DNA from 3 places in the Streptomyces thermospinosisporus genome. Region 1 is predicted to be linked to each of the others. Evidence: riboswitches for the same ligand, from Rfam matches in the RefSeq annotation. Region 1 holds a riboswitch; each other region holds the start of a gene.
The links. Region 1 has a riboswitch for cyclic di-AMP ahead of ABD207_RS17105 (M23 family metallopeptidase). Riboswitches for the same ligand answer to the same signal wherever they lie in the genome.
Positions count from the first base shown of each region.

Region 1 (10,411 bases):
GCCTCGACCAGTGCGTCCCGTACGGCGTCCACCGCGCGGTCCGGGTCCGCGGGGGGTGCCGCGACCGCGAGCGAGGCGACCGGCTCGTAGCCGGCGATCTCGCGGGCTCCCGCGCGCAGGATCAGCGCATGGCCCGGCGGGATGCGCTTGACACCGTCGTACGGGGTGGAGTCGTGCAGTGCGGCCGGTACGTCGGGGGCGGCGAGCAGCGCGGCGAGGTGCCCGAAGTCCAGGTTGGCCTCGATGAGGTCGGCCAGCGGCAGCGCGGCGGTCGCATAGGCGGTGCCGCCCGCCCAGGGGGTGTAGAACACCGGCCGGGCGCCCGCGAGATCACCGCAGACGGTGATCCGGCGTCCGACCTGCACGACCGCGGTGTAGCTGCCCGGCCAGGCGGTCAGATGCCGAAGTGCCCCGCCGCGCGCGGCGAACAGGGCCACCCGCAGCTGCTCGTCGGAGGCGCCGCAGGTGCCGAGCACGGCGATCCGGGTCTGCGCGTCGGCCTTCACCACGCGTACTTCGTCGGGTCGCCAGTCGCCGACGGCCCACAGCGGGTCGGGATCGCCCCACAGCAGCTGGGAACCCACGGGATGCACCGTCTCGCCGTCGGTGCCGGTGGCCCCGGCGGAGCCGTACCCACCCGCTCCGGCAACTCCCGCGGCGGTGCTGCTCCACCCCACCAACCACCGCATCGACGCCTCCACAGGCTGTGGACAACCAGTGCACCGTACGAACCGGTTCTCCATGCTGCCACGAAGGAGGCGTTCCAGAGGGGTGACGGAGCCGCATGTGCTCCGCCGGATGCGCCCCGGCGGAGACGTCCGGACCCGGATTCGTCCCCGCGTCACCCGGTGCTGAACTCCCGTGTGCGGCGCCGTGACCGGCGCGCGTCGCCGCAGCTCGTGCCGCTGCACGCCGACTCGAATGCGCCCCCGCCGTGCGCCCCGAATGCACCCAACGCGCCCTCAACTGCCAGCGTGAACGCGGAGTTGTCCCACGAACGGCGGGGTCGATTTTCAGCCAAATCGGAGCGAGAAGAGCAGCCTTGAACACGCTCCGTGCAACTCCGGCCCACCGCCGGAGGGCTGCGCAGTCCGGGAGGCGGAGCACGCCTCCCGGACCGTTCCGCCGCCCGCGGGGATGAAGGCGGCGGTGTCCCCCAGCCCGCTGGATCCAGTACAGCGGGCCGACCCACGCACGGACCATGGAACCGCTCCCGGGATGGCCGGAGAAGAGCGCACACACGGGCGCACGGCCACACGCCGGGAGCACGCCGCAACTGCGCGTATCGGCCCCGTACTTCAGTACGGACCACAATCCCGCCATCCGGAAGAATGCCCCTTAACGCTTGGGATGCGGCGAACTACGCTGGGTTTACGAATGCCGCGTGGTTATGCCAGCACGGCAGCCGTCTGTGTCGAGGGGTGGCGCATGTCCAGGGAGCAACGCGGGCCGAACGAAAAGCTCGGCGCCGTTCTCGCCCTCGCGGGAATCTCCAACGCAGGCCTCGCGCGGCGCGTCAACGACCTTGGCGCACAGCGGGGACTGACACTTCGCTACGACAAGACGTCGGTCGCGCGCTGGGTGTCCAAGGGAATGGTGCCGCAGGGCGCGGCGCCGCACCTGATCGCCGCCGCCATCGGCCAGAAGCTGGGCCGCCCCGTCCCGCTCCACGAGATCGGGCTGGCGGACGCGGACCCCGCACCCGAGGTGGGCCTCGCCTTCCCGCGGGACGTCGGACAGGCGGTGAAGTCCGCGACCGAGCTGTACCGGCTGGACCTCGCCGGCCGCCGCGCCGGCTCCGGCGGCATCTGGCAGTCGCTCGCCGGGTCCTTCGCGGTGAGCGCCTACGCCACTCCCGCCTCGCGCTGGCTGATAACCCCGGCCGACAGCTCGGTGGCACGGGACCCGAGCCCGTCCGAGGGCTCCGCCGCACCGATCAAAGTCGGCCACAGCGATGTGCAGAAGCTGCGCGAGGCCGCCGAGGACGCCCGGCGCTGGGACTCCAAGTACGGCGGCGGGGACTGGCGTTCCTCGATGGTGCCCGAGTGTTTACGGGTGGAGGCGGCGCCGCTGCTGCTCGGCTCCTACTCCGACGACGTGGGCCGTGCGCTGTTCGGCGCGGCGGCCGAACTGACCCGGCTCGCCGGGTGGATGGCCTTCGACACCGGCCAGCAGGAGGCCGCGCAGCGCTACTACATCCAGGCCCTGCGCCTGGCGCGGGCCGCGGCCGACGTGCCGCTCGGCGGCTATGTGCTGGCGTCGATGTCGCTGCAGGCGACCTACCGCGGCTTCGGGGACGAGGGCGTCGACCTCGCGCAGGCCGCGCTGGAACGCAACCGGGGGCTGGCCACCGCCCGCACCATGAGCTTCTTCCGGCTCGTCGAGGCCCGGGCGCACGCGCGCGCCGGGGACGCGCAGGCGGCAGGTGCGGCGCTGAAGTCCGCCGAGGGATGGCTGGAGCGGTCCCGGCCCGGCGACAGCGACCCGTCCTGGCTCGGCTTCTACACCTACGACCGGTTCGCGGCCGACGCGGCCGAGTGCTACCGCGATCTGAAGGCACCGCGGCAGGTGCGCAGGTTCACCGAGCAGGCCCTGTCCAGGCCGACGGAGGAGTTCGTGCGCTCGCACGGGCTGCGGCTGGTGGTCTCGGCCGTGGCCGAGCTGGAGTCGGGGAACCTCGACGCGGCCTGCGAGCAGGGGGTGCGGGCGGTGGAGGTGGCCGGGCGGATCTCGTCCGCGCGCACCACGGAGTACGTGAAGGACCTGCTGCACCGGCTGGAGCCCTACGGCGACGAGCCGCGGGTGATGGAGCTGCGGGAGCGGGCCCGGCCGCTGCTGATGGCGCCCGCGTGAGCTCCGGGCCCCCGGCCGGCCCGGTGACCGCCCGCGTTTGAGCACGATGTCAGTGGTGCAGTGCACTATCGGTGGCGGAGGTGGTGCACGTGGTTGCCTACGACTGTGATGTGCTCGTGATCGGTGGGGGGATCGTCGGGCTGTCCACCGCCTACGCGATCACCCGGGCCGCCCCCGGCACGCGGGTGACGGTGCTGGAGAAGGAGGCCGGGCCCGCCCGGCACCAGACGGGGCGCAACAGCGGGGTCATCCACAGCGGCATCTACTACCGGCCCGGCTCGCTCAAGGCGCGGTACGCGGTGCGGGGCGCCGCGGAGATGGTCAAGTTCTGCGCGGAGTACGACATCCCGCACGCCGTGACCGGCAAGCTGATCGTCGCCACCGAGCGGGACGAGCTGCCCCGGCTGCACGCCCTGGTGCAGCGCGGCCGGGAGAACGGGCTCACGGTGCGGGAGCTGGGCACGGCGCAGATGGCCGAGTACGAGCCGGAGATCACGGGGCTGGCCGCCATCCATGTGGGCACCACCGGCATCTGCGACTTCACGGCGGTCGCCCGCCGGCTCGCCGAGGCGTCCGGCGCGGAGATCCGCTACGGGGCCCGGGTGGAGCGGATCGACCGCCGGCCCGAGCGCGGGGTCGCCGTGCGCACCGCCTCCGGCGACATCGTCCGCGGGCGGATGCTGGTGAACTGCGCCGGCCTGTACTGCGACGAGATCGCCCGGCTCACCGGCGACGAGCCCGGCGTGCGGATCGTGCCGTTCCGCGGTGAGTACTACGAGCTGGCCCGGCCGGAGCTGGTCCGGGGGCTGGTGTATCCGGTGCCCGACCCTGCGTTCCCGTTCCTCGGCGTGCATCTCACCCGCGGCACCGACGGCGGCGTGCATGTGGGCCCCAACGCGGTGCCGGCGCTGGCCCGCGAGGGGTACGACTGGCGCACCGTGCGCCCCCGCGAGCTGGCGGGGACCCTGGCCTGGCCGGGCGCCTGGCAGCTGGCCCGCCGGCACTGGCGGTACGGCGCCGGTGAGCTGCACCGGTCGCTGTCCAGGAGCGCCTTCACCGAGGCGGTGCGGCGGCTGCTGCCCGCGGTCACCGAGGACGATCTCGTGCCCGCGGCGGCCGGGGTGCGGGCGCAGGCCGTGCTGCGGGACGGCACCCTCGCCGACGACTTCCTGATCCAGCAGACCCCGCGCGCGGTGCATGTGCTGAACGCGCCCTCACCTGCGGCGACGGCCTCGCTGCCGATCGGCCGGGAGATCGCCCGGCGGGCCCTGGCCGCGCTGGAGCGGTGAGGCGTGGCCCACGGCACTCCCCTGCACGCCCCGTAGGACCGGACGCACCCCCGTAAAATTGACAGCACTGTGTCTGACTCCGTGAACACCCCCGAAGCGCCCCGGCCCGCCCCCGAGCGCCCCGCCTCGCACACCCCCGGGGTGTCGGTCCGCCGTACCCGCGCCAAGGGCGAGCCGCGGTTCCCGGACGGCCCCAAGGCCGATCCCGCCGGATCGCACTTCGAGCGGCGGATCCGCAGCTTCCAGCCGCGCCGGAGCCGGGTGACCGCGGCCCAGGCGGACGCCCTGCAGCGGCTGTGGCCGAAGTGGGGCTTCGACATCGACGGCCGGCGGGTGCTGGATCTCGCGGAGTTCTTCGGCAACGACAACCCGGTCGTTCTGGAGATCGGCTTCGGCATGGGCGAGGCCACCGCGCAGATGGCCGCCGCCGACCCGGCCACCAACATCCTCGCCGTGGACGTGCACACCCCCGGCCAGGGCCATCTGCTCAACCTCGCCGACCGGCAGGGCCTGAGCAACATCCGCGTGGGCAACGGCGACGCGGTCATCCTGCTGCGGGAGATGCTCGCCCCGGACAGCCTGGCCGGGCTGCGCGTCTTCTTCCCCGACCCCTGGCCGAAGAAGCGGCACCACAAGCGGCGGCTGATCCAGCCGGAGTTCCTCTCCCTGGCGGCGACCCGCCTCAGGCCGGGCGCCCTGGTGCACCTCGCCACCGACTGGGAGCCCTACGCCGAGCAGATGCTCGAGGTGCTCACCGCCCACCCCGCCTACGAGAACACCCGGGCGGACGGCGGCTTCGCACCCCGCCCCGACTTCCGTCCCCAGACCCGTTTCGAGACGCAGGGACTGGAGAAGGGGCATGTGGTGAACGACCTGCTGTTCCGTCGCGTACAGCACGAAGACCAGCACCCCACCGGCGCCTGACCCGCGGCCTCGCGGACCTGCGGGCGGCGCCCCTGCCTCGTTAGGGTCGACGCGTGGCCAGCTCCCCGTATCCGACGCCCGTGAGTCATGCCGCCGGGAGCAACCCGGCGCGGTCCGCGCACTGGTGGCAGCGGACCTGGGTGCGCTACGGGGCGCTGAGCACTCTGCTCGCCCTGTCCGGCCTTGTCATCCTGGCCCTGGTCCGGGAGCAGACCGGCACCCAGGGCTTCCTGGTCGGACTGGGCCTCGCGGTGCTGCCGGTGCCGCTGCTCATAGCCGCCTTCCGCTGGCTTGACCGGGTGGAGCCGGGCCCCTGGCGGAATCTGCTGTTCGCGTTCGCCTGGGGGGCCTGCGCGGCGGCGCTGATAGCGATCGTCGCCAACAGCTTCGCGACCAGATGGATAGCGACGGCGACCGCGGACCCGGCCGGGGCGGACACCCTGGGCGCGACCGTGGTGGCGCCGGTGGTCGAGGAGTCCGCGAAGGCGGCCGCCGTGCTGCTGCTGTTCCTGTTCCGCAGACGGGACTTCACCGGAATCCTCGACGGCGTGGTGATAGCGGGCGTCACCGCGACCGGCTTCGCCTTCACCGAGAACATCCTCTACCTCGGCACGGCCTTCGGCGCCGACCAGCTCACCGGCGGCAGCGGCATCCCCTCGGTGACCGCGGCGACGTTCTTCGTCCGCATCGTGATGTCCCCGTTCGCCCACCCGCTGTTCACGGTGCTCACCGGGATCGGGTTCGGCATCTCCGCCCTGTCCACCGAGCGCCAGCGGGTGCGGCGCGTGCTGCTGCCGCTGTCCGGACTGCTGCTGGCGATGGGCATGCACGCCCTGTGGAACGGCTCCTCGGCGCTGGGCGAGTTCGGGTTCCTCGCGGTGTACGCGGCGTTCATGGTGCCGGTGTTCGGGGTGCTGACCTGGCTGGTGGTGTGGACGCGGCAGCGGGAGCTGCACACCGTGCGGGCGGAGCTGCCCGCCTATGTGATCGCCGGCTGGCTGACTCCGGTGGAGCCGTACGCGCTGGGGCTGATGCGGGCCCGGCGCATCGCGCGGCAGTACGCGCGCCGGCACGGCGGGAAGGAGGCGGCGCGGGCGGTCGCCGAGTACCAGGCGTTCGCGACCTCGCTGGCGGTGCTGCGTCACCGCGGGCGGCTCGGGCGGGCGCGCGGTGACTTCGTGCAGCGGGAGGGCGAGCTGCTGCGGGAGCTGTGGCACCGGCGGGCGGCTGCCCGGCCCGCCCTGGAGTACGCGGCCCGCGCGACGGCACCGCCGCCTCCGGTGATGGTCTGGCACCCCGGCCCCGGGGCACCGGCGTACGGCCACATCCCCGGGCAGGCGCACGGTCACGGTTACGGTTACGGCCCCGCGTACCGCCAGGGTCACGGCTACGAGTACGGCTACGGCGGCAATCCGTACCTCGGGTGAGACGGGCGAATCGGTACTTCGGGCGAGCCGAGCCAATGGGTGGCCCCGGTGAGCCGAGCCGACCCGTGGCTCGGGTGAGCACGAACGCCGACCGGCAGCCCTGACGTCGGGGGGGCGCCGTCGGGACTGCCGGGGTTCAGGTGATGGCGGTGCGGCTCAGCGGGCCGTACGGATCAGATCAGGGGTTCAGGCCCTTGCTGCGCAGCCAGCTCATGGGGTCGATGCCCGAGGCGGAGCCGCCGGGGTGGACCTCGAGGTGCAGGTGGGCGCCGGTGACATTGCCGGTGGCGCCGACGCGTCCGATCACATCGCCGGTGTTGACCTTCTGGCCGACGCTGACGCTGATCGAGGACTGGTGGGCGTACCAGATCTCGGTGCCGTCCTCGAGGGTGAGCACCGTCTTGTAGCCGTAGGAGCCGTCCCAGCCGGCGAAGGTGATCGTGCCGGTGTGGACGGCCTTGAGCAGCGTGCCCGTGGGGGCGGCGAAGTCGAGCCCGGTGTGCTGGCCGGAGGACCAGTAGGCGCCGGCCTGACCGAAGGTGGAGCTGATGGTGTAGGAGGAGGTCGGCAGCGTGTACTGCTTGGCCAGCTCGGCGAGGCGCTCGGCCTCGGCCTTCTTCCTGGCTTCCTCCTCCGCCTTCTTCTTGGCGGCCTCGGCCTTCTCCTTGGCCTCGCGCTCGGCCTTGGCGGCGGCCTCGGCGGCCTCCTTCTCCGCGGCGGCGACGGCCTCGGCGGCGGCCTTGCTGGCGGCCTGGTCCTGCTGCTGCTCGACCTGCGCCATGATCCGGGCGCGCAGGGCCTCACCGGCACCCTGCTCGCTGTCGGTGGTGGCGCCGACGCTGCTGAGCGGGGTGGTGGAGCCCTTCGGGGTTTCCTCGTCGGCGATGAGGGAACCCACGGTGGGGAGGTCGGGCATGGAGATGGCGACCGGCGGCTTGCCGGTCTGGGCGCTGGCCATACCGCCGGCGCCGACGGCGGCTATGACACCGACGCCGAGAACGGTGGAGCTGCGGGCGAGTCCCCCGCCGCGCTGCTTGGTGACGCGATGCCGGCCGCGGACCGGGCGGACGGTCTCCGCCGTGGGGTTCCACTCCTCGAAGGGACCTTCGTCGGCGCGGGTGCCGCCGCCGTAGACGAACGTGTCGCTCGGGGTGAACGGGGCCTCGGGGGCAGGCCGGTTGGACGCCACGTGGGCGCACTCCTTTCCTTCCGTCTCCACCTACCGGGTTAGCTGACGGGTTCGGAGCAGGAAGGTCTCCTACGCGCGTATACGAACCGTGTCTCCACGGCGGCATACGCCCGATTCACCCCAATGTGTGGTTCCCCGGTTCCCTTGCGGGATTCGGCGCGTGAGCACGGAGCCGACTTCTGTGACGGCTGGGACGACCGCGCTGCGTTATCGAACGTTAATAGACATGAGCCTCGGATTCCAAGCCGTTCCTCTTGATCGTTAAGGATTTCCGCGCGGACTTAAGCGTCATCGACGGGCGAAAACGGGCGAGTTGACCGCACATCACGGGGGTCCGAGTTTCTGACATTGTGTCAGATGTTATGCGCAGCGGCGCGGTTCGATCACATGAAGTGACATCGGCGGGGGAGGTCGGGAGACCTCGATGGAGAAACCGAGGGGGTTGGGGAGGGCCGGCGCCGGACACGGAGGGACCAGGGGCGGCACGGGGTACGGAGAAACGCCGAGGGCCGGAACCCTTTCGGATTCCGGCCCTCGGACTTCAGTAGCGGGGACAGGATTTGAACCTGCGACCTCTGGGTTATGAGCCCAGCGAGCTACCGAGCTGCTCCACCCCGCGTCGGTACTCACCAGTATACGGCATCCGCGCGGGTGGTCAGAACAAGTGGCTGTTCGGGGCCTTCGCGCGCTCCTCGTGCTCGGGCAGAACGAGCACCGTCGCCCCTCCCTCCCTCAGCACCCCCGAGCCGTCCGCGCCCGGCACGAAGGTGTCCGGCTCGCGCCATGCGGTGACCACGCGGCGGACGCCGGCCTGAAGGATCAGCCGCGAGCAGGACGCCGGCCGGGACGCCCGGCGGGCGCACGGCTCCAGGCTGGAGTAGACCGTCGCGGTCGCCAGCCGGGGGTCGTCCGGGTCGGCCTTGGCCAGCGCGGCCTCCTCCGCGTGCGCCAGTGGATCGCTGCCCTCCCGCGACCAGCCGCGCGCCAGCTCCGTGCCGTCGGCCGCGACGATCACCGCGCCCACGCTGAACGCCGTCTGCGAGGGCGGGCACTGTGCCGCCAGCTCGCAGGCGAGCGCCAGCCAGTGGTGGTCGGCGGCGACGGGCAGCTCGCCGGTGCCGGGTGCGGTGGGCTCGTAGCGCATCAGAACGACGTCGCCGATCTGCCGGGTCTCGCACAGCCGCAGCCGTCCGCCCTGGTAGGAGCCGGGTCCGAAGAGGCGCGGGGCGTCCGGGTCGCCGACGAAGAGCGGGGCGAGCACCAGCTGGAGCTCGTCGGCGAGGCCCTGGGTGAGGAGCTGGGTGTGGATCACCCCGCCGCCCTCGACCATCAGCCGCCGCACACCGCGCTGGTCGTGCAGATGGGTGAGCAGGCGGCGCCAGTCGAGCTCCGTGCCGAGCGGCACCACATCGGTGGCCAGGCCGAGGGAGCGGGCCCGTTCGGCCCCCTTGTCCGTGGTGTAGAGGATCTTGTCGCCGCCGGTGTGCCAGAAGGCCGCGGCCGGGTCCAGGTCGCCGGACCCGCTGACCGTGACCTTCAGCGGGTACTCCGGCAGACCGCGTGCCCGGCGGGCGGCGCGCCGCTCGGGCGAGTTCACCAGCAGCCGGGGGTTGTCGGCGCGGATGGTGCCGGCGCCGACCAGGATCGCGTCCACCGAGGCCCGCACCTCGTCCACCCGGTCGAAGTCCTCCGGGCTCGACAGCAGCAGCCGCTCGGGACCGGTGTCGTCCAGATACCCGTCCAGCGAGACGGCGGCGGACAGCAGGACGTACGGATGGGGCATCGGCGCGCTCCTGGCGAGGGTCGGAGGAACAGCCGGCGGGCTGCTCGCCTCAAGTCTGACAAGCCCGGCGCGCGGACCGGGCACGGGTGGCGAGCGGGTGCCGCAGCGGCCGCGCATTTCACGGCTTCACGACCCGACGACCGGTCGAGCTCACGCCCCGAACGGCCCGGTCGAGCTCACGACCCATGGCCCGGTCGAGCTCACGACCCCATGGCCCGGTCGAGCCCTGATCAGGATCCGGCCGGCCCTCACCGGGGTCCGGTCGGGTCCTCATCACGGTTCGATCAGGCCCATCCGGATCGCGTATCTGGTCAGCTCCAGGCGGTCCTTCAGGCCGAGTTTGGCCAGCAGATTGGCGCGGTGCCGCTCTACCGTCTTGGGGCTGATGACGAGCAGCTCGGCGATCTGCTGGGAGGTGTAGCCCTCGGCGACCAGCTTGAGGATCTCCTCCTCGCGGTCGGTGATGGCCTTGGCGGGCAGGGTCCGGCCCTCCCGGGCACGGTCCAGGTAGTCGCGGATGAGGGCGTTGACCGCGCCCGGGTAGAGGAAGGGCTCGCCGCGCATGGTGGCGTGGCAGGCCTCCACCAGGTCGCGGTCGGCGACGGACTTGAGCACATAGCCGGAGGCGCCCGCGCCCAGGGCCTCGAAGAAGAACTGCTCGTTGTCGTACATGGTCAGTATCAGGATCCGCGTCTCGGGCATGCTCCGGGAGAGTTCGCGGGCCGCCTGCAGACCGGTGAGCCGGGGCATGGCGATGTCCAGGATGGCCAGGTCGGGCCGGTGGACGCGGGCCTGCTCCAGCGCCTCGGCACCGTCGTCGGCCTCGGCCACCACGGTCAGATCCGGTTCACCGTCGAGGATCAGCCGCACACCGCGGCGCACCAGCGCGTGATCGTCGGCGAGGAGGATGCGGGTGGGGGCGGGGTGGGTCATGGAGCACGTCGTT
Region 1 is NZ_BAAAIZ010000047.1:2,285-12,695, forward strand. Features, by position in the region: gene ABD207_RS17080 (asparagine synthase-related protein) at 1-689, opposite strand, end outside; gene ABD207_RS17085 (NsdA family TPR-like regulatory protein) at 1,429-2,853, shown strand; gene lhgO (L-2-hydroxyglutarate oxidase) at 2,937-4,142, shown strand; gene trmB (tRNA (guanosine(46)-N7)-methyltransferase TrmB) at 4,212-5,066, shown strand; gene ABD207_RS17100 (PrsW family intramembrane metalloprotease) at 5,120-6,493, shown strand; gene ABD207_RS17105 (M23 family metallopeptidase) at 6,672-7,682, opposite strand; cyclic di-AMP (ydaO/yuaA leader) riboswitch at 7,695-7,851, opposite strand; tRNA gene ABD207_RS17110 (tRNA-Met) at 8,228-8,301, opposite strand; gene ABD207_RS17115 (dihydrofolate reductase family protein) at 8,338-9,465, opposite strand; gene ABD207_RS17120 (response regulator) at 9,739-10,398, opposite strand.

Region 2 (10,411 bases), on a different contig from region 1:
AGACGGTGGCCGACACCGTCGACCTGCCGCTGGTCGTCGGGGTCACCGCACTCGCCACCGCACCGGTGCTGGAGGAGGCCCGGCTCGTCCGCGAGGTGGTCGGGGACCGCCTCGCCGGACTGATGGTGCAGGTCAACTCGCCCGATCCGCAGGTGGTCGCCGCCCACCTCAACGCGGTCCACGAGGCCACCGGCGCCGGGATCGTCGTCCAGGACTACCCGGAGACCAGCCGGGTGGCCATCCGCACCGCCGACTTGGTCCGCGCCGTCCGCCAGGTCCCCTCGGCGGTGGCGGTGAAGGCCGAGGCGCCGCCCACCCCGGCGGCCATCGCCAGGCTCACCGCCGAACTGGACGTCCCGGTATTCGGCGGCCTGGGCGGCCTGGGCCTGCTCGACGAGCTGGCGGCCGGCGCCGCCGGGGCGATGACCGGCTTCTCCTGCCCCGAGGGCCTGATCGCCTGCGTCCAGGCCTGGCGGAACGGCGGCCACGACGCGGCCCGGGAGGCCTACCTGCCGTATCTGCCGCTGGTCAACTTCGAGGCACAGGCCGGGATCGGGCTGGCACTGCGCAAGGAGGCCATCCGGCGCCGTGGCCTGATCATGGAGTCGGGGGTGCGACCACCAGCAGCGCAGCTGCCCGAGGCCCTGGTCCCGCAGCTGGAACGGCACCTCGCCGCGCTGCCCGAGGAGGTGCGCTGATGGACCTCGGCATCCGCGGCCGGGTCGCCGTGGTCGCCGCCTCCACCGGCGGTCTGGGCCGGGCGGTGGCCGAAGCGCTGGCCGCCGAAGGCGCCTTGGTCGTGGTAGCCGGGCGGCGCGGCCACCTCGCCCAACAGATCGCCGCCGGACTGCCGGACGCGGTCGGCGTCCAGGTCGACCTCACCGTCCCGGACGGACCGCAGGCGCTGGTCGAGGCGGCCCGCGAGGCCTACGGCGATCCGGACATCCTGGTCCTCAACGGACCCGGCCCCCGGCCCGGCACCGCCGCCGGCCTGGACACCGGCGACCTCGCCGCGGCCGTGGACTCGCTGCTGCTGGCCCAGCAACGGCTGGTGGCGCTGACCCTGCCGTCCATGCGACGGCGCGGCTGGGGCCGCATCCTGGCCGTCGGCTCCAGCGGGATCGCCGAACCGCTGCCCGGGCTGGTCCTGTCCAACGCCGGACGGGCCGCCCTCGCCGCGTACCTGAAGACCCTCGCTGCGGAGGTGGCGGCCGACGGAGTCACCGTCAACCTGTTGCTGCCCGGCCGGATCGCCACCGATCGGGTGGCGGCGCTGGACGCCGCGCGGGCCGAACGCGAACAGCGCCCCGTCGCCGAGGTCGAGGCCGCCTCCCAGGCTGCGATCCCCGCCGGACGGTACGGCACCCCCGCCGAGTTCGGTGCGGCAGCCGCCTTCCTCTGCAGCGCCCCCGCCTCATACATCACCGGGACCGCGCTGCGCTGCGACGGCGGCCTGGTCCGCGGCCTGTGAACTCCCGACTTCCCAAGGAACCAAAGCCATGAGCACTGTGCAGATCCCCAACCTCATCGCCGGCGAGGAGGCCGTCGGCGACGGCTTCGAGCGGTACAACCCGGCGGACCCGGCCGAACTGGTCGCCGTGGCCCCGGCCTCCGGCGCCGAGGCCGTCGACGCGGCCGTGACGGCCGCCGCCGAGGCCCAGCCGGGATGGGCGGCGCTGCCCGCCCCGGCGCGCGGCGCGATCCTGCTGGACGCTGCCGAGATCCTGCGCGGCCACCACGAGGAGGCCGCCCGCGACCTGGTCCGGGAGGAGGGCAAGACGCTGACGGAGGCCCGCGGCGAGGTCCGGCGGGCCATCGACGTACTGCGCTTCTTCGGCTCCGAGGGCTGGCGGATCGGCGGGCAGGTGCTGCCCAGCTCGTTGCCGGACACCATGGTCCACACCCGCCGGGAGCCGGTCGGCGTCGTGGGGCTGATCACGCCGTGGAACTTCCCGATCGCCATCCCCGCCTGGAAACTGGCGCCCGCGCTGATCGGCGGCAACACGGTGGTGCTCAAGCCCGCAGAGCTCACCCCGCTCTCCGCCCGCCACCTCACCGAGGCCCTGGTCCAGGCCGGGCTGCCCGCCGGGGTGCTCAACGTGGTGCACGGCTCCGGCGCGGTGGTCGGTGAGGCCCTGGTCCGCGACCCCCGGGTGGCGGCGGTCTCCTTCACCGGCTCCACCCAGGTCGGCATGCGCATCGAGCGCGCGGTGCAGGAGCGCCGCGGCCGGGTGCAGGTGGAGATGGGCGGCAAGAACGCTCTGGTGGTACTGGACGACGCCGACGTCGAACAGGCCGCGCGGATCGCCGCGGCGGGCGGCTTCGGCCTCACCGGCCAGGCCTGCACCGCCTCCTCCCGGGTGATCTGCACCCCCGGCGTGCACGACGACTTCGTCGCCGCGCTCGCCAAGGAGGCGGCCCGCTACCGCCCCGGCAACGGCCTGGCCGACGGCACCCTGATGGGCCCGGTGGTGAGCGAGCAGCAGCTCGCCACGATCACCGCCGCCATCGATCAGGCCACGGCCGAGGGCGCGACCGTCGCCGCGGGCGGCGAGGCCCCCAAGGGGCTGATGCTCGCCCCGACCGTGCTCTCCGGCCTGAGCCAGGAGAACACGGCGGCCCGCGAGGAGATCTTCGGCCCGGTGGTCGCGGTACTGTCCGCGGCGGACCTGGACGACGCGATCAACCTGGTCAACGACTCCCGCTACGGCCTGGCCGCGGGAATCTGCACCCGCAGCCTGGCCGCCGCCCAGCGCTTCGCCGCGGCCGTCCGCGTGGGCGTGGTCAAGGTCAACCGCCCGACCACCGGCCTGGACCTCAACGTCCCGTTCGGCGGCGTCGGCGACTCCTCCAGCAACACCTTCCGCGAGCAGGGTGCGGTCGCGGTGGACTTCTACACCTGGTCAAAGTCGGTCTACCTCGGCTGGGAGGGCTAGGTTCTGTCTCTTTGGGCCAGCGTCGGGCCCGGATGAGGATGCCGGCGAGGTGGAGTGCGGCCTGGTGGGCGATGGCAGGCTTGCCGGTTCGTGCGGCCGGGCCGCGCCACTGCGTGAGCCGGTTGATGCACCGCTCGACGGTGTTCCGCTGCTTGCAGGCCTCGCGGTCGAAGCCGGGCGGTCGGCCGCCTTGGCGGCCTCGCCGCGGGCGGTGGCCGATCTGGCCGGACGGCTGCGGGACGACCGCCCGGATTCCCCGGCGCCGGAAGTGGCTGCGGATGGCGCAGTCCACACCGAACGCAGAAGGCCCTCACCTGTTCAGGCACCCGGTCCGTGTGTCACCAACGTCCCGGGACAGCACACCTGGGCGGCACGACTGCCCGCAGTGACGCGGCCGCAGGTGCCCGCGGTCGGGCGGGCGCGGTTGCCCGCAGCGAGGCGGTAGCCGCGCACGGCGCCCAGCAGGGCACCGGCGGTGGGCGGCCGCGGACCCGCGCGGCGGGGAGGGGTCGGGGTGGTGGTGTCCGCCCGCAGCGGCCGGCGCGTCCGCACCAGTGCCCAAAAGGCGACTGATTCCGCGCCAGACCGAGGACGGATACCACCACCCCGGCCCCGACTCACCCATTCAGCGTGGCGCTGCGCGCACCCTCACCGGGGCCGCGGTTGCGCCGCAGGCATGGCCACGGGGCCCCACCGGCCCGCAGGCAGGGAGAAAGCGCACCCCACCGGGAATCCCGGGAGTCAGCCGGCGCGGTGGACGACCGCGTCGCAGAGTTGCTCGAGGGCTGCCTTGGCGTCACATTCCTGGAGGGGGGCCAGGGCGGCCCGCGCCTCCTCGGCGAAGCGGACCGTGTCGCGGCGGGCCTGCTCCAGCGCCGGGTGCGCCCGCAGCAGACGCAGCGCCTCGGCGTGCCGCGCGTCATCCGTGAGGTCGGAGTCCAGCAGTTCGCACAGCGCCAGATCCTCCGCCAGCCCCAGCCGTGCCGCCCGCTCCCGCAGCCGCAGCACCGGCAGCGTGGCGATGCCCTCCCGCAGATCCGTCCCCGGCGTCTTCCCCGACTCGTGCGAGTCCGAGGCGATGTCCAGCACATCGTCCGCCAGCTGGAAGGCGACCCCCAGCCGCTCGCCGTACTGGGTCAGGACGTCCACCACCGTCTCGTCGGCACCGGACATCATCGCCCCGAACCGGCAGGACACGGCCACCAGCGACCCGGTCTTGCCGCCGAGGACGTCCAGGTAGTGGTCGACGGGGTCCCGCCCGTCCTGCGGCCCGGCCGTCTCCAGGATCTGCCCGGTGACCAGCCGCTCGAACGCCTCGGCCTGCACCCGCACCGCCTCCGGCCCGAGGTCGGCCAGAATGTGCGAGGCCCGCGCGAAGAGGAAGTCGCCGGTGAGCACCGCGACGGAGTTGCCCCACCGCGTGTTCGCGCTGGCAACGCCGCGCCGCACGGCCGCCTCGTCCATCACGTCGTCGTGGTACAGCGTCGCGAGGTGAGTGAGTTCCACCACAACCGCCGACGGCACGACCCCCGGTGCGTACGGGTCACCGAACTGTGCGGAAAGCATCACCAGCAGTGGCCGGAATCGCTTGCCCCCGGCCCGCACCAGATGCTGCGCGGCCTCTGTGATGAAGGGCACCTCGCTCTTGGTGGCCTCGAGCAGCCCTTCCTCGACAGCCGTCAATCCGGCCTGGACATCGGCTTCGAGAGCCTGGTCCCGCACGCTCAGCCCGAACGGCCCGACGACGGTCACGAGGGGTCTCCTGTCTGCTGGTGTCTACTGCCGATTACACGGTTTGTCGATAGGTCGCTGTCGCCACTCAAGTCAGCGTATCCGGTCACGTTTCGATCACCACCAGCGCCCGGGGTTACCCGCCGGGGCCGACCGGATCACACCACCGCATTCCTGATGGTTTGATCACAACACGTCTCGCGGAGCATCACGCAGCATCACGGAGCATCACCGAGCACCCCATTCCACCGTGTCGGGCCCCCACGAGCCCCCTGCCGAGCACTCCACCTCGCGCCACCGAGCACCTCACATCGCCACATCCACCATCCTGCCCGCCTCGGTGCCCGATTTGCCGCAATTACCAGGCGAATTCCTCTTGACGAAATATGCTCCCACCCCCCTCCCTCAGTGAAGTGCCTCACGCCCGGAACCTCACCACCCCCGCACCCGTCCGCACCCCTTTTCCCCATCCCTGCACCGGAGTTGACCCTTGGCGGCAGCAAAGAATCAAGTACACAAATCACCCCAGGACAAGATCAAACGACCACTTCTGTGATGACCGCACTTGTTCCCGGCATGTGCTCTCGCATACGTTCCCGGCCTGCCGGGCGGACGCCGAATCCTGCCGCCGCCCGCACCACCGATCGTCGATCACTCACGCACGGCAGGAGCGGGGGACCCAGGTAAGTCGCCGGGCCGGGCATCCGTCCGGAACGGCTAGGGGTGAAGCCATGCCCGAAGGGGCACGGCCGGGCACTCTCCCAGCCCGAACCCGACAGCTCACCTCGCAGGCGTAGGAGAGGACACACGAACATGCCTGCAACCGGTATGACCCGCCGCTTCCGCGGCCGCCGTCTCGCCCGTACCCTCGCCGTCGCCGGCACCGGCGCCGCCGTGGTCGCCCTGCCGCTCATCGGCGCCACCAGCGCCTCCGCGGCTCCGGCCGCGGCCCCGGCCGCCGCCACCTCGACGGCGTACCCGAACAACCTCGACGGCTGGATCCGCGAGGCGCTGTCGATCATGCAGCAGCACGGCATCCCGGGCTCCTACGACGGCATCTACCGCAACATCATGCGCGAGTCGTCCGGCAACCCGAACGCCATCAACAACTGGGACTCCAACGCCGCCAAGGGCACCCCGTCCAAGGGCCTGCTGCAGGTCATCGACCCGACCTTCGCGGCCTACCACGTGCCGGGCACCGCCTTCGACCCGTTCGACCCGGTCGCGAACATCGTGGCGGCCTGCAACTACGCCGCCGACCGCTACGGCTCCATCGACAACGTCTTCGGCGCGTACTGAGCCGAGTGGCCCACCCCCGGAGGGCTCGGGACGGCTTTGGGGAGCCGCCGGCCGCCCACCGGGACCCTGCTGAGATTCCCTACTGGGACGACAGAAGCGTGCTCTCGGCGGACGAGGACGCGAATCCGGAATCGCACCGGGGCGGCACCTGTTGGGGCAGGTGGCACCCGGTCTCCGGGAACAGACGCTCGAGGACGACGGCCACGCCGTCGTCCTCGTTCGTCGTGGTGACCTCGTCGGCCACCGCCTTCAGCTCCGGGTGCGCGTTGGCCATGGCGACGCCCCGGGCCGCCCAGTCGAACATGGGGATGTCGTTCGGCATGTCACCGAACGCCAGGGTCTGCTCCGGGCCCAGCCCGAGCCGCTCGGCCGCCAGTGCCAGCCCTGTCGCCTTCGTCACACCGCACGGCTGGAGCTCCACGGTCCCCGGCCCGGACATGGTCACCGTGGCGAGCGGGCCGACCACCGCACGCGCGGTCGCCGCCAACTCGTCGTCGGTCAGCTCGGGGTGGCGCAGCAGCACCTTGCTGATCGGCCGGGTCCACAGCGCGTCGCGCCGGTCGACCCGCACGGCGGGCAGCGTGGGGTGCGGCATCCGGTACCCCGGCTCGATCAGGGTCAGCCCGTCCACGCCGTCCTGGTCGACCGCCGCATAGACCTCCCCCACCTCGGCCTCGATCTTGCCCAGCGCGGTCTCCGCCAGTTCCCGGTCCAGGGTGACGGACCACACCATCCGGTCCGCGCCCGCGTCGTACACCTGCGCGCCCTGTCCGCACACCGCGAGCCCCGTGCAGCCGAGGGCCTCCAGCAGGGGCCGCACCCGGGGGGCCGGGCGGCCCGTCACCACGAGGTGCCGGGCACCGGCCCGCGCCACCCGCGCGAGCGCTGCGAGGGACCGGGCGGACAAGGTGTCGTCGCCGCGCAGCAGCGTCCCGTCCAGGTCGGTGGCGATGAGTGAATATGCGGTGGGTGCGGCCATGATCAGAGAATACGGACAACACGCCGGTGCTTCTCACCGCCGTCCGGTACGCCCGCGCCCCATGGCTTGTGCACCGATTGGCAACAAGATGGTCTGCTACCTACCGTCCATGCCCTCCCGGGCGGTACCTTCCAAGTGTCCAGGGGGGACTTGATCGGGGGGTCAGGTGAGCAGTGGACGTGTGCACGTACTGAGGCCGGAGGATCTCGGCGAGGGGGAGCGGCAACGCTGGCGGGAGCTGCGCGCGGCCGCCGAGGTACCGCGCAACCCGTTCATGGAACCGGAATTCACCGCCGCGGTGGGCCTGGTGCGGCCGGGCGCCCGGGTGGCGGTCCTGTACGAGGGGACCGAACCGGCCGGCTTCCTGCCGTTCGAGCGCGGGCCGCTCGGCCAGGGACGGGCCATCGGGCTCGGGGTGTCGGACTGCCAGGGCGCCATCCTGCGTCCGGGCCTGGTCCAGGACACCGCCGAACTGCTGCGGGCCTGCTCGGTGTCGACCTTCGCCTTCGACAACCTGGAGCCCGAGCAGCGGCTCTTCCTGCCGTACGCGGCCGAGGAGCACGCCACCTTCGTCATCGACGTGGAGAAGGGCTACGACACCTACGAGTCGGTGCTGCGCGCCCAGTCGCCGAAGTTCCTGAAGACCACGCTGGCCAAGGAGCGCAGGCTGGGCCGCCAGGTCGGGCCCGTGCGGTTCGTGTTCGACGAGCGCGACCCGGCGGTGCTGCGCACGCTGATGGAGTGGAAGTCGGCGCAGTACCGCAGGACGGGGCGGCGCGACCGGTTCGCCCAGGAGTGGATCACCCGGCTGGTCGGCCGGCTCGCCGAGACCCGCGCGCCCGAGTGCACGGGCACGCTGTCGGTCCTGTACGCCGACGGGCGGCCGGTGGCCGCGCACTTCGGGCTGCGCTCGGCGTCCGTGCTGTCCTGCTGGTTCCCGGCGTACGACCCGGCGTTCGCAAAGTACTCGCCGGGTCTGGTGCTGCATCTGCGGATGGCCGAGGCGGCGGCGGCCGAAGGCATCGGCCTGCTCGACATGGGGCGCGGCCCCGCCGAGTACAAGGACTCGCTGAAGACCGGAGAACTCGCCGTCTACGAGGGAGCGGCGCTGCGTCCGGGTGCGGGTGCCGCCCTGCACTGGCTGAGCCGCGAACCGGTGCGCCGCGCCCATGCGTTCGTCCGCGACCACCCGGGTGTGGCGTCGCTGGCCTCGCGGGCCCTGCGCGGCGCGGGACGGCTGCGCGGCGGCCGCCGACGGTGACGAGGGGGTCATGAGGAGGGGGAGGGTTCATGTCCCGTACATCGCGCACATCGTCGATGTCCCGTGCTTCGCGTACGCGGGAGGAGATCCGGAGGTTCCTGTCCACCGGGGCGGTGCAGGTCGCCGAGGTGGATCTGGGCGCGGGTGAACAGGCGGCGCTCCGGCCCGGGCCGGGCAGCCCGCCGGTCACCGCCGGCGAGGTGTTCGTGCTGGTCAGACGGGAGGGCGTGCCGGCCGGAACGTTCCTGGAGCGGGTGCCGGAGGGGGCCGATCCGCGGGCGGTGCTGACGTCGGCCGCGCGACGGGTGCTCGCCGGGTCCGGGGGTTTCCGGAGCGAGCCGGCCCCGCCCCGCGATGCCGCACCGCCGCACGCCTCGGTCGTGGTGGCGACCCGGGAGCGGGCCGGGCAGCTGGCCCGTGCGCTCGACTCGCTGCTCGCCCAGGACCACCCGCATTTCGAGATCGTGGTGGTCGACAACGCTCCCGTCACCGACGAGACAAAAGAATTGGTGCACCAAAAGTACGGGGAGCGCGTGCGCTATGTCCGCGAGCCGGTCCCGGGGCTCGCCGTCGCCCACAACGCGGGACTGGCCGTGGCCCGGGGCGAGGTGGTCGCCTTCACCGACGACGACGTCATCGCCGATCCCCGCTGGCTCACCGAACTCACCGTCCCCTTCGCCGCCGACCCGCGCCTGGGCTGCGTCACCGGCCTGATCCTGCCGGCCCGGCTGCGCACCCCGGCCCAGGTGCTGCTGGAGAGCCACGGCGGCTTCGCGAAGGGCTTCACGCCGACGACGTACGACCCCGCCGCCCCGCCCCGCGACGAGCCGCTGTTCCCGTTCACGGCGGGGCGTTTCGGCTCCGGGGCGAACATGGCGTTCCGCACCGGGGTGCTGCGCGCGGTCGGCGGCTTCGACCCGGCCACCGGAGCCGGCACGCCCGCACGCGGCGGCGACGACCTCTACGGCTTCGTCCGCGTCCTCGCCCACGGGCACCGGCTGCACTACACGCCGCGGGCGCTGGTGTGGCACCACCACCGGGAGACCTGGGCGGACCTGGAGACCCAGGCCTACGGCTACGGCGCCGGGCTGACCGCCTATCTCACCGCGATCCTGGTCAACCGGCCCGCGCTGCTGCCCGCCTTCCTCGCCCGGCTGCCGCGCGGCCTGGCGCACGCACGGGCGCTGACCGCCGTACGGGACACCGACGGCGGCGGGGCCGCTCCGGGGGGCCACGACAGCCGCAGCCATCCCTGGCCGCGGCGCCTGTCCCGGCTGCAGCGCCGGGGCATGCTCTACGGGCCCGCCGGCTATCTGCGCGCCCGGCAGGCCCTGCGGAAGACGGCCGCGAGGGGGCGGAGATGACGACGACACCGCGGGAGCCGGTGGCGGGCAGAGCGGGCGCGAGAGCCGGGAGCACGGCCGGGTCCGGCCCGGCGGCGGCCATCCCGGTGTTCCTCTATCACGCCGTGATGGACGATCCGCCGGACTGGATCGCCGAGTTCACGGTCTCGCCGAAGGAGTTCGCCGCGCACCTCGACGCCGTCGTGGACAGCGGCCGCACGCCCGTCACCATCGGCACCCTCGCCGCACACCTCGCCGGGCGGGGGCCGCTGCCGCCCCGGCCGGTGCTGCTGACCTTCGACGACGGGTTCGCCGATCTGCCGGGCCCCACCGCCGAGGCGCTGGCCGCACGCGGCCTGGCCGCCACCGCGTATCTCACCACCGGGGCGCTCACCCCGGGCGGGCGCTGTCTCCTGCCGCCCGCGCCGATGATGGCGCTGGCGCAGGCGGCGGAACTGGAGCGAGCCGGGATGGAGGTCGGCAGCCACACGGTCACCCACGCCCAGCTGGACACCCTGACCCGCCGGCAGCTGCGCGCCGAGCTGTACGACTCCAAGGCCGTGCTGGAGGACACCCTCGGTCATGCCGTACCGCATCTCGCCTACCCGCACGGCTACAACAGCCCGAGGGTGCGGGCGATGGCGGCCCAGGCGGGCTACGAGACGGCGACCGCCGTGCGGCATGCGCTCAGCTCGGAGCGGGACGAGCGCTACCGCATCGCCCGGTTGATCGTCCGCCGCACCCACACCGTGGACGATGTGCGCACCTGGCTCTCGGGCGGCGGGGCGCGCATCGCGCCGTACCGGGACGGGGTGAAGACCATCGGCTGGCGCTGGTACCGGCGGCTGCGGGCGGCCGTCCA
Region 2 is NZ_BAAAIZ010000101.1:47,421-57,831, forward strand. Features, by position in the region: gene ABD207_RS27465 (dihydrodipicolinate synthase family protein) at 1-698, shown strand, start outside; gene ABD207_RS27470 (SDR family oxidoreductase) at 698-1,471, shown strand; gene ABD207_RS27475 (aldehyde dehydrogenase family protein) at 1,500-2,936, shown strand; partial or broken gene ABD207_RS27480 (IS5/IS1182 family transposase) at 2,938-3,219, opposite strand; gene ABD207_RS27485 (polyprenyl synthetase family protein) at 3,678-4,688, opposite strand; cyclic di-AMP (ydaO/yuaA leader) riboswitch at 5,310-5,476, shown strand; gene ABD207_RS27490 (transglycosylase SLT domain-containing protein) at 5,481-5,966, shown strand; gene ABD207_RS27495 (HAD family hydrolase) at 6,046-6,945, opposite strand; gene ABD207_RS27500 (GNAT family N-acetyltransferase) at 7,112-8,206, shown strand; gene ABD207_RS27505 (glycosyltransferase family 2 protein) at 8,236-9,570, shown strand; gene ABD207_RS27510 (polysaccharide deacetylase family protein) at 9,678-10,411, shown strand, end outside.
Region 2: it holds a riboswitch for cyclic di-AMP, as region 1 does, so the genes downstream of both, ABD207_RS27490 (transglycosylase SLT domain-containing protein) here and ABD207_RS17105 (M23 family metallopeptidase) in region 1, are expected to answer to the same signal.

Region 3 (10,411 bases), on a different contig from region 1:
TGGACTTCACGGCCGGCTGTGAGCCCCCTGAAACACTCCCTCCGGTACGCGATCCGCAGACCCCTGCTGAACATGTTCAACAGGCCCGGAACCCCCCGGAAGGGCCAATGGACCCCATTCGAGGGCCCCGTACGACCGAAATCCTTGTGAAGAACTTCACGAACTTCGTCGGCGAGACACCGGCGAGGGGCCCGCGAAGGGCCCCTCGAGGCCGCTCATACGCTATCCGTACTGCTCAACCGGTGGCTACTGGCGAGTAACAAAAGAGAGCTACGCCACCGACCACGCGATGCCGTCGAGGATGTCGTGCTCGGACACCACGACCTCCTCCGCGCCGGTCCGTTCCATGATCGACAGCAGGACGAGGGCGCCCGCGCCGATCACGTCCACGCGACCCGGATGCATGGAGGGGATCTTCGCGCGCTCGGCGTGGGTGGAGCGCAGCAGGTGCTCGGTGATCTCCCGGACGCGGTCCCGGGAGACCCGTGAGTGGTGGATGGCCGCCGAGTCGTACTCGGGCAGGTCCTGGGCGATGGCGGAGACGGTGGTGACGGATCCGGCGAGGCCCACCAGGGTGCGCGCCTCGCGCAGCGGGACGGACTGTTCGGCCAGGTCGAGGGCGGCCTCGATGTCGGCCCGCATGGCGGCGATCTGCTGCTCGGTGGGCGGGTCGGCGACCTTCCCCTCGTGCACCAGGTGCCGCTCGGTCATCCGGACGCAGCCGACGTCGACGGAGCGGGCGGCGCGCACATGGTCGTCGCCGACCACGAACTCGGTCGAGCCGCCGCCGATGTCGACCACCAGGAAGGGCTTGGGCAGGTGGTCGTGGCCCGCCAGCTCCCTGGTGGCGCCGGTGAAGGAGAACTCGGCCTCCTGGTCGCCGGTGATGACCTCGGGCTCCACGCCGAGGATGTCCACCACCCCGCGCACGAAGTCCTCGCGGTTCTCGGCGTCGCGGGAGGCGGAGGTGGCGACGAAGCGCAGGTGCTCCGAGGCCCCGTGCTTCTTGATGATCTCCGCGTACTCGCGGCAGGCGGCGAAGGTCCGCTCCAGGGCCTCGGGGGCGAGCCGGCCGGTGCGGTCGACGCCCTGCCCGAGGCGCACGATGGTCATGCGGCGGTCCAGGTCGGTCAGTTCACCGGTCGCCGGGTCCGCGTCGGCCACCAGCAGGCGGATGGAGTTCGTGCCGCAGTCGATGGCGGCGACCCGGGTCACTTGGCCTCCTCCCCGGCCGTGGGCGTCACACAGGGGCCCTTGCGCCACCACTCGGGCAGCATCGCCAGCGCCTCGTCGCCGAGCGGGTTGACGCCCGGTCCGGCGGCCAGCGAGTGGGCGACCAGCACGTGCAGGCACTTCACCCGGTCCGGCATGCCGCCGGCGCTGGGGAAGTTCTTCAGCTCCTCGATCTCGTCGCGCCGCCGGATGTAGTCCTCGTGCGCGGCCCGGTAGGCGGCGGCCAGCTCGGGGTCGGTGGCCAGCCGCTCGGTCATCTCCTTCATCACGCCGTTCGCCTCGAGCGTGCCGATCGCCGAGTTGGCGCGGGGGCAGGTGAGGTAGTACAGCGTCGGGAAGGGCGTGCCGTCGGGCAGCCGCGGGGCGGTCTCCACGACGTCCGGCTGGCCGCAGGGGCAGCGGTGCGCGATGGCGCGCAGCCCGCGCGGGGGCCGGCCGAGCTGCTGCCTGATGGCCTCGATGTCCGCGTCGGTGGGCTCGGTGCGCGGCGTCGGGGGCGGGGGCTTCTCCATACCTGTCTTTCTATACGGTCACTGGGCGGCGGCGTCGGCCTTGTCGACGCCGTCCCAGAGGTTCGCGTACCAGGGGCGGTCGGCGGTCTCGCGGTCGGTGCGGGACTTCCTGGCCGTGCCCGGGTCGATCACGATGTAGCCGGTCTCGCCCGGCATGACGTAGTGCAGCCGGCGGCGGATCTCCTGCTCGGCAAAGGCGTCGTCCTGCCAGCGCGCCTTGAGGTCGCGCAGCCGTTCGACGCGCTCGCGCGCCTCCTTCTGCTGCTGCCGCAGGTCGGCGATCTCGGCGCGCTGGGAGACGTACTGGCGCATGGGGTAGGCGAGGGCCACGATCAGCGAGCAGACCACCAGGGCGAGCAGCGCGGCCCGGCCGGTCAGCCGGGAGCGGCGGGCCTGTCGCCGGGTCTGTGAGCGGTAGACCCGGGCCGCGGTCTGCTCACCGATCAGCCGGATCCTGGTCGCGGTGGAGAAACGGTCCCGGTCCTTCACGGCCATCTGCCTGGCGCCTCCCGTCCACGCGCGTACGTCCCCGCACACGGTACGGGACCGAGTACGGGGACGTACGACGCTGCCCTCTCACGGGGACGAAAAGCCCCGTGTGGCGTCAGCCCTTGAAGCGCGGGAAGGCGGAGCGGCCGGCGTACACCGCCGCGTCGTCGAGGATCTCCTCGATGCGCAGCAGCTGGTTGTACTTGGCGACGCGCTCGGAGCGGGCCGGGGCGCCGGTCTTGATCTGGCCGCAGTTGGTGGCGACGGCCAGGTCGGCGATGGTGACGTCCTCGGTCTCGCCGGAGCGGTGGGACATCATGCACTTGTAGCCGTTGCGCTGGGCCAGCTCGACCGCGTCCAGGGTCTCGGTGAGCGAGCCGATCTGGTTGACCTTCACCAGCAGGGCGTTTGCGGCGCCCTCCTCGATGCCGCGGGCCAGGCGCTCGGGGTTGGTGACGAACAGGTCGTCGCCGACGAGCTGGACCTTGTCACCGAGCTTGGCGGTGATGGTCTTCCAGCCCTCCCAGTCGTCCTCGAACAGCGGGTCCTCGATGGAGACCAGCGGGTAGGCGTCGACCAGCTCGGCGTAGTACTCCGTCATCTCGGCGGCGGAGCGCTCCTTGCCCTCGAAGACGTAGGAGCCGTCCTTGTAGAACTCGGACGCGGCCACGTCCAGGGCGAGGGCGACCTGCTCGCCGGGGGTGTAGCCGGCCTCCTTGATGGCCTCGAGGATGAGGTCGAGGGCCTCGCGGTTGGAGCCGAGGTTCGGGGCGAAGCCGCCCTCGTCGCCGAGGCCGGTGGACAGGCCCTTGCTCTTCAGGACCTTCTTCAGGGTGTGGTAGACCTCGGCACCCCAGCGCAGCGCCTCGGAGAAGGACTCCGCGCCGATCGGGGCGATCATGAACTCCTGGATGTCCACGTTGGAGTCGGCGTGCGAGCCGCCGTTCAGGATGTTCATCATCGGCACCGGCAGCAGGTGCGCGTTGGGGCCGCCCAGGTAGCGGAACAGCGGCAGGTCGCTGGCCTCGGAGGCGGCGTGGGCGACGGCGAGGGAGACGCCGAGGATGGCGTTGGCGCCGAGGGAGCCCTTGTTGTCGGTGGCGTCCAGGTCGAACATGGCCTGGTCGATCAGGCGCTGCTCGGTGGCGTCGTAGCCGACCAGCTCAGGGCCGATCTGCTCGATGACCGCGAGAACGGCCTTCTCCACACCCTTGCCGAGGTAGCGGTTCGAGTCGCCGTCGCGAAGCTCGATGGCCTCGAAGGCGCCCGTGGAGGCGCCGGACGGGACGGCGGCACGACCGGTGCTGCCGTCGTCGAGGCCGACCTCGACCTCGACCGTGGGATTGCCTCGGGAGTCCAGGATTTCCCGGGCTACGACGACGTCGATGGACGGCACGAGCATCTCCTTCTTGGATGTGACGCGAGTGTGCAGGGCCGTGGTGGCGCTGCGAGACCGAGCCTAACCGGCTCCGGGCGATCGGCCATCCGGTCGCCCATCCCGTGGGACGGAACCGAGCATAGATTGTTTCCGGGCGGAACAAACGCGGTTCGATGAAAAAGCCCGCCCCGGTGCGCACGGGGGGAACACGCACCGGAGCGGGCGGACCGCGGGGCCGCTGCTTACTTCAGGTGCAGCTGCTGGCCCGGGAAGATGAGGTCGGGGTTCTCGATGATGTCGTCGTTCAGCTCGAACAGCTTCTGCCAGCCGCCCTTGACGCCGTGCTCGGCGGCGATGGAGCTGAGCGTGTCGCCCTTGACGACCTTGTACTCGCCGTCGCCCTTCTCGACCTTGTCACCGGCCGGGGTGGTGACGGTCTTCTTGGCCTCGGCCTTCTTCTCGGCCTTCGGCGCCGGACGCTCGGTGGAGCGGGACGCCTTCTGCTCCGCGCGCTCGGCGGGGGCGGCGGCCTTGGGGGCCTCGGCGGCGGCACCGTGGTACGGGGCGTTGGACAGGTTCTTGCCGCAGACGGGCCAGGCACCCTTGCCCTGGCCGGCGAGCACCTTCTCGGCGATCTCGATCTGCTGCGCCTTGGTGGCCTTGTCGGCGGTCGGCGCGTACTTCGTGCCGCCGTAGGCGGCCCAGGTGGAGGCGGAGAACTGCAGACCGCCGTAGTAGCCGTTGCCGGTGTTGATGGACCAGTTGCCGCCGGACTCGCACTGGGCGACGGCGTCCCACTCGGAGGCGGTGGCGGCGGAGGCCGAGCCGGCCGCCATCAGCGGGGCGGCGACGGCGGCGCCGGTGACACCGGCGATGGCGATGGCGCGGGTGGACCGCTGAAGGGCGGTCGGACGACGGTGCTTGCCCTTGCCGGAAAACAGCATGGATGGATCCCCTCACCGACGCCTGCGAGGTGAGCTGTCGGGTTCGGGCCGGTTGAGTTGCCCGGCCACGCCCCTCACGGGACGCGGCTTCACCCCAAGCCGCACTCCGGTGCCAGGCACCGGAAACGGCACTTACCTTGGGTCCCCCGCTCCTGCCTACGGCGCATGACGCGACGACTGTTCCCGGGTGCCACTGGCAGGATTCGGCGTGGCGGCAGCCGGGGCCCGCGATGACGAGCGGTCACGACCGTAGACACCTGTTCGGCCGATTTTCAAAGACGATCAGGGCTTCTGAGACCTATCTCTCACCACTTTTATATCGGGCATTCAGCTCGAATCATGACGTCAACTACCGTCCGATCCGCGGCTTTTCACCCGTCACTTCCCGCTCGCACCCTCTGCGACCTCAAGCGTCTGACCGGGCAGGATGAGGTCCGGGTCGTCACCGACGACCTGCTCGTTGCGCTCGTACAGCGCACGCCAACCGCCGTCCACCTCAAGGGAGTCGGCGATGGACCACAGGCTGTCCCCGCGGCGGACGGTGTAGGAGCCGTCGGAGGCGTCGCCCGAGGGGCGCGCGGCATGCCGGCCGGACGACCCGGATGCGAGGTCCTCCTCCTTCTCCTCGGCGCTGGGGCCGCGGTGCCGGCCGGCCCCGGTGGAGGCGCCGGTGTCGGTCAGCGCGGAAGAGCCGGTGCTCTGACCGGACTTGTCCGGCTCGTCACCGTTTCCGGTCGTTTCGACGGCCGAGGGCCCGGAGTCGGCATCGGTGGACTTGTCGGACTCGGGCGATTCGTTCGCATCGGCCGAGCCTGCGGAGCCCTCCGCACCGTCTCCGCCCTCCCCGCCCTCCGTGGCGGTGGGCGACGCGGACGAAGAGACGGACGGATCGACGGAATCCGACGAGCCGGACTCATCGGTAGATTCGCCGCTTTCCGGCGTATCCGTCGAGGACGGGGACTGCGAGCCCGTGCCCGTGTCAATCCCCTCGGCCCCCGAGCCCTGCTCCAGCCCCGCGAGCAGGCCGCAGGCGCGCCAGGCGCCGACACCCTGGTCGGCGAGTATGCGTTCCGCGACCGCTATCTGCTGGTTCCGGCTGGCCTGGTCGGCGCTGGGCGCGTACTCCAGTCCGCCGTAGTTCTCCCAGTCGTCCTGGGTCAGCTGCAGACCGCCGTAGTAGCCGTTGCCCGTGTTCTGGCTCCAGGAGCCGCCGGACTCGCACTCCGCGACCCGGTCCCAGGTCTCCCCGTCGGCCGCGCTGGCGCCGCTCGCCCCCAGAAGCGGAAGGGCGATGGCGGATCCGGTCACTCCGGCCGCGACAAGGAGAGCCGGAGCCTGGCGGGGGCGACGGTGGCGACCGTTCCCGGAGAGCATGCGGAGACCTTTCAGACGACAGCAGTGACCAGCGCGGCGCACCGGATTGGACGTCGCGTCGACAGGGAACGTATCGGCAGACGATCAGTTGTCACAAGTTCATGCCGCGCAGATCACGTGAAGATCACATAGTTGAATGTGTGTCATGTTTGCGCTGGTCGGACGGGGTGCTCAAAGTCCCGTCCGTTTTCGGAAGTCAGGTCCGCAAAGGGGTGAATTCCACGGGCAGTGTGCGCAGTCCGCGCATGATGAGCCCGCCGCGCCAGCGCAGTTCGTCCGGTTCGACCGCTAGGCGCAGATCCGGCAGCCGGGTCAGCAAGGTGCCGAGCGCGGTCTGCCCCTCCAGCCGGGCCAGCGGCGCGCCCAGGCAGTAGTGGATGCCGTGGCCGTACCCCAGGTGCTGGTTGTCGCGCCGGCCGAGGTCGAGCACATCCGGGTCGGCGAACCGCTCCGGGTCACGGTCCGCCGCGGCGAGGACGACCAGCACGGGGTCCCCGGCCTCGATCCGCTGCCCGCCGATGACGACCGGCTCGGTGGCGAACCGCCAGGTGGCGATCTCCACCGGGCCGTCGTAGCGCAGCAGCTCCTCCACCCCGGTGGTCAGCAGCTCCCGCTCCCCCGCGGCCAGGGACCGCTGCAGCCGGGCCCGCTGCTCGGGATGAGTGAGCAGGGCGTAGGTGCCGTTGCCGATGAGGTTGACGGTGGTCTCGAAACCGGCGAACAGCAGGATGAACGCCATGGCGGCGGCCTCGTTCTCGGTGAGGTGCTCGCCGTGGTCGGAGGCCCGGATGAGACCGGAGATGAGGTCCTCGCCGGGTGCCGGACGGGCGGGCAGGACCGCGCGCTTGCGGTGGATGAGGTCGGCGAGATAGCCGCGCATCTTCTTCACCGAGCGGGCCACTCCGCCGCGCGGGCCGCCCTGGTGACGGATCATCATGCCCGCCCAGTCCCGGAAGTCGTCCTGGTCCTCGCGGGGCACGCCGAGCATGTCGCAGATGGCGTAGATGGGCAGCGGGAAGGCGAACTCGTGGATGAGGTCGGCCGATCCCCGCGCGGCGAACCGGTCGATCAGGGTGTCGGTCAGCTCCTGCACCCTGGGCGCGAACTCGGCGACCCGGCGCGGGGTGAAGGCCTTGCTGACCAGCCGGCGCAGCCGGGTGTGGTCCGGCGGGTCGATGTTCAGCAGATGCGTCATCAGCTCCGCCTTGCGCTCGCCGGGGATGCCCGTCTTGCCCTTGGCGTGCTCCGGCTCGTCGTGGTGTGCCGGGTTCTTGGACAGGCGGTTGTCGGCGAGGGTCTGCTTGGCGTCGGCGTAGCGGGTGACCAGCCAGGCCTCGACCCCGCTCGGCAGGCGGGTCCTGTGCACCGGGGCGTGCTCGCGCAGCCAGGCGTAGGCCGGGTAGGGATCGGTGGCGAACTCCCAGGTGAAGAGCTCGGGGGCGGGCGGCTGCTGCGGCATGTCCGGCTGGTCGGTCGGGTGCTGGTCGGTCACCTTCCGACCGTATATCGGGGCCTGTGGTCGTATGCCCGCGGGCGTGTGCCGGGGGCCGCGTCCGCAGCGGCATGCGTGCAGGCGGGCAACATCCGCAGCGGCATGCGTGCAGGCGGGCCGCATCCGCAGCGGTATGCGTGCAGGCGGGCTGCATCCGCAGCGGTATGCGTGCAGGCGGGCTGCATCCGCAGCGGCATGCGTGCAGGCGGGCCGCATCCGTGCTGCCCGGCGGGACCGCCTACGTACACGCGGCCGGGGCCCGCGGCGGTGTACCGGGACCCCGGCCGTGCACGGATGAGGAAGCCGTGTGCTGGGAGGGAATCAGCGGCGGAGAAGGAAGTCGTACACCGCCTCGCGGCCCTCGTCGCTCGCCGCCCTGCTCTGCACCGAGTGCGCGGCTCCCTCGACCACCACGACCTCGGCGCGCGGGGTCAGCTTCTTCTGGTCGTACAGCCACTCCACCGGCGTCGACAGATCGCGGTCGCCGCCCAGCAGCAGGACCGGGACGGATCCGGGCAGCCTGCGGTGCGGCGAGGGCAGCGGCGGCGCCGGGGTGGGCGGCCAGTGCAGACAGCTGAGCATCGAGCCGAGGCCGGTGGCGGTGGCCGCGTCGAACGGCCCGTAGTCGCGCGGGGTCAGCTCGGCGCCCGCCTTCTCGAGCGCCTCGCGCCGCCCGGCCATGGGGGCGTCGGACCTGCCCCAGGGGTAGCGGCCGTCCAGGCACAGGGTGGAGGCGTGCAGCCCCTGGCTCAGCTCCTCGGCGGTGGCGGCGTTGCCCTGCCGGGTGCCCGCGATCAGTCCGCGCAGCAGTCCGGGGTCGCCCTCGGCGGCCCGGTGCAGGGCGTCGATCATCTCGGCGTAGTCCGGGTCGACGAAGCCCCAGGTGGTCAGCGCGTCGATGACGTCGACGCCGTTGCCGTAGGTGTCCACCACCTTCGCGAGGTCCGCGGCGGGGTCCGTGGTGCACTCGATCGCCGCGCAGGCCTCGCGCAGCACGCGCGGTGCCGCGCGCAGGGCGGCCAGGTCCATCGGGTCGTACCCGGTCTGCGGCACCACCGAGTCCAGCACCAGCCGGGCCACGCGGTTGGGGTGCGCCAGCGCGTACCGGGTGGCGGTGTAGGTGCCGTAGGAGACACCGTCGAGGGTCATCTTCCGCACGCCCAGGGCCCGGCGCAGCAGCTCCAGGTCGGCGACGGTGTCACCGGTGCTGTAGAAGCGGCGCTGCTCGCCGTTGGCCGCGGCGCACTCCTTCACCGCCTGCTCGGTGGGCGGGGTGAGGTCGGAGGCGCCCATCTCCTTCTGCAGCCGGGGGCATTGCAGCGCGCCGGCGCCGGTGCCGCGCTGGTCGATCATCACCAGGCGGTAGTCCTTCAGCACCGGCGCCATCCGGTCGCGGATGCGCGCGGCGAACGGCACGCCGGGCTGGCCCGGTCCGCCCGTCAGGAACAGCAGGACTCCCTTGGGCGCCTCGGCGTTGCCGGCCATCGCGACCTTCAGGCCGAGCCGGCCCGGGGTGCGGCCCCGGTGGTCGAGCGGCACGTTCAGGGTGGAGCAGGTGAAGCCGTCCAGGCCGGGGCAGGGCGCGGCGCCGGAGAGTCCCCCGTTCTCCCCGGCAGGTGCCGCGACCGTCCCCGCCCGGTCCTGCGCCGCCGAGGTGCAGGTGCCCGACACCAGCAGGAGTCCGGCGGCGGCGAGCGCCACGGTCACCCGTGACCGGGATCCCCGTGTTCCCCGTGCTCCCCATGCCGTCCGTGCTCGCCAGGTCTCCCGGGCGCGGCTCGCGACCGGTGCGTCCGGCGCCGCCGGTGTCTTCCGACTCCCTTGGAAATGCGGTGATGTGCGCATGTCCTCCCCCTCGGCTTCGGTGACCGGTCATCAGGGTGCGCCGGGGCTGTTGGTCGCGGCGAGCGCTCGTGCCACGATTCGAGCAGGTTCGAAGAGTCGGTGCGCACGCGGTGCGCTCGGGGCCTGCTGGGGGAGCGGTGATCGAGCTGACGGTGGACGCGGAGGGACTGGCCCGCTCCCGCTTCGCCGTCTCACCGCTGCACGAGGTGACGTCCACGCTGCTGCCGTGGGGACTGCGCACGGAACCAGGCTCCGACCCGTGGGTGGCCCGCGCCCGCCGGGTGCTGCGCCGGGCGCGGCTGCCGCTGCTGACCGCGCTGGCGCTCGAGGCCGGGGGTTACGTACCGGACTTCCTCAGCCCCCACCCGTCGGGCCCCTCCCCCACCGTCGAGGAGGAGCTCGAACAGGTCCGCTCCACTCCGCCCGAGCGGGTCCTGGCCGAACTCCGGACGCTGCGCGACGGCCGGCCCGACAGCGGCCTGGCCGGCAGCGAGCTGCCGGAGGTCGTGCGCTGCGCCATGGCACGCGGCGGCGAACGCGTGGCCCGGCAGGCGGCGGAGGAGCTGCGGCGCTACTGGGAGCTGGCCTTCGCCCCGCACTGGGAGGCCGCCCGGGCCACCCTGGAGGCGGAGGTCGACCGGTGTGCGGGGGTGCTGGCCCGCAGCGGCGCGGCCGCCCTGTTCAACTCGCTGCACCCCGGCATCCGGTGGGCCGACGGCACCCTGCGGGTGGAGAGCCGGTTCACCGTTCGCCTGCCGGTGCCGCTGGTGGTGGTCGTGCCGTCGCTGGTGGCCCCGGTGCCGGCCGTGGTCGTGGACCCGGTGCCGGGCGGGCGGCGGCCGCCGATGCTGGTGTATCCGGTGCGGGCCGGGTCGAGTGCCCCGGCGGCTCCGCCCGAGGAACTGGCCGGGCTGCTCGGCCCCACCCGCGCCGGGCTGCTGGCCGCCCTGGCCCGTCCGGCGTCCACCGCGCAGCTGGCGGCACGTCACTTCCTCAGCCCCGCCACCGTCTCGTACCACCTGGGGGTGCTGCACCGGGCCGGCCTGGTGACCCGCGCCCGCTCCGGCCGCTTCGTCCTCTACCGCCACACCCCGGCGGGCGCCCGCCTGGCGAGGGGCTCCGCCGCGCGAGGGCGCCAGGGCAC
Region 3 is NZ_BAAAIZ010000049.1:47,554-57,964, forward strand. Features, by position in the region: gene ABD207_RS17615 (Ppx/GppA phosphatase family protein) at 271-1,215, opposite strand; gene ABD207_RS17620 (DUF501 domain-containing protein) at 1,212-1,745, opposite strand; gene ABD207_RS17625 (FtsB family cell division protein) at 1,764-2,240, opposite strand; gene eno (phosphopyruvate hydratase) at 2,350-3,630, opposite strand; gene ABD207_RS17635 (transglycosylase family protein) at 3,855-4,556, opposite strand; cyclic di-AMP (ydaO/yuaA leader) riboswitch at 4,561-4,730, opposite strand; gene ABD207_RS17640 (transglycosylase family protein) at 4,935-5,930, opposite strand; gene ABD207_RS17645 (cytochrome P450 family protein) at 6,127-7,389, opposite strand; gene ABD207_RS17650 (alpha/beta fold hydrolase) at 7,744-9,129, opposite strand; gene ABD207_RS17655 (ArsR/SmtB family transcription factor) at 9,405-10,411, shown strand, end outside.
Region 3: it holds a riboswitch for cyclic di-AMP, as region 1 does, so the genes downstream of both, ABD207_RS17635 (transglycosylase family protein) here and ABD207_RS17105 (M23 family metallopeptidase) in region 1, are expected to answer to the same signal.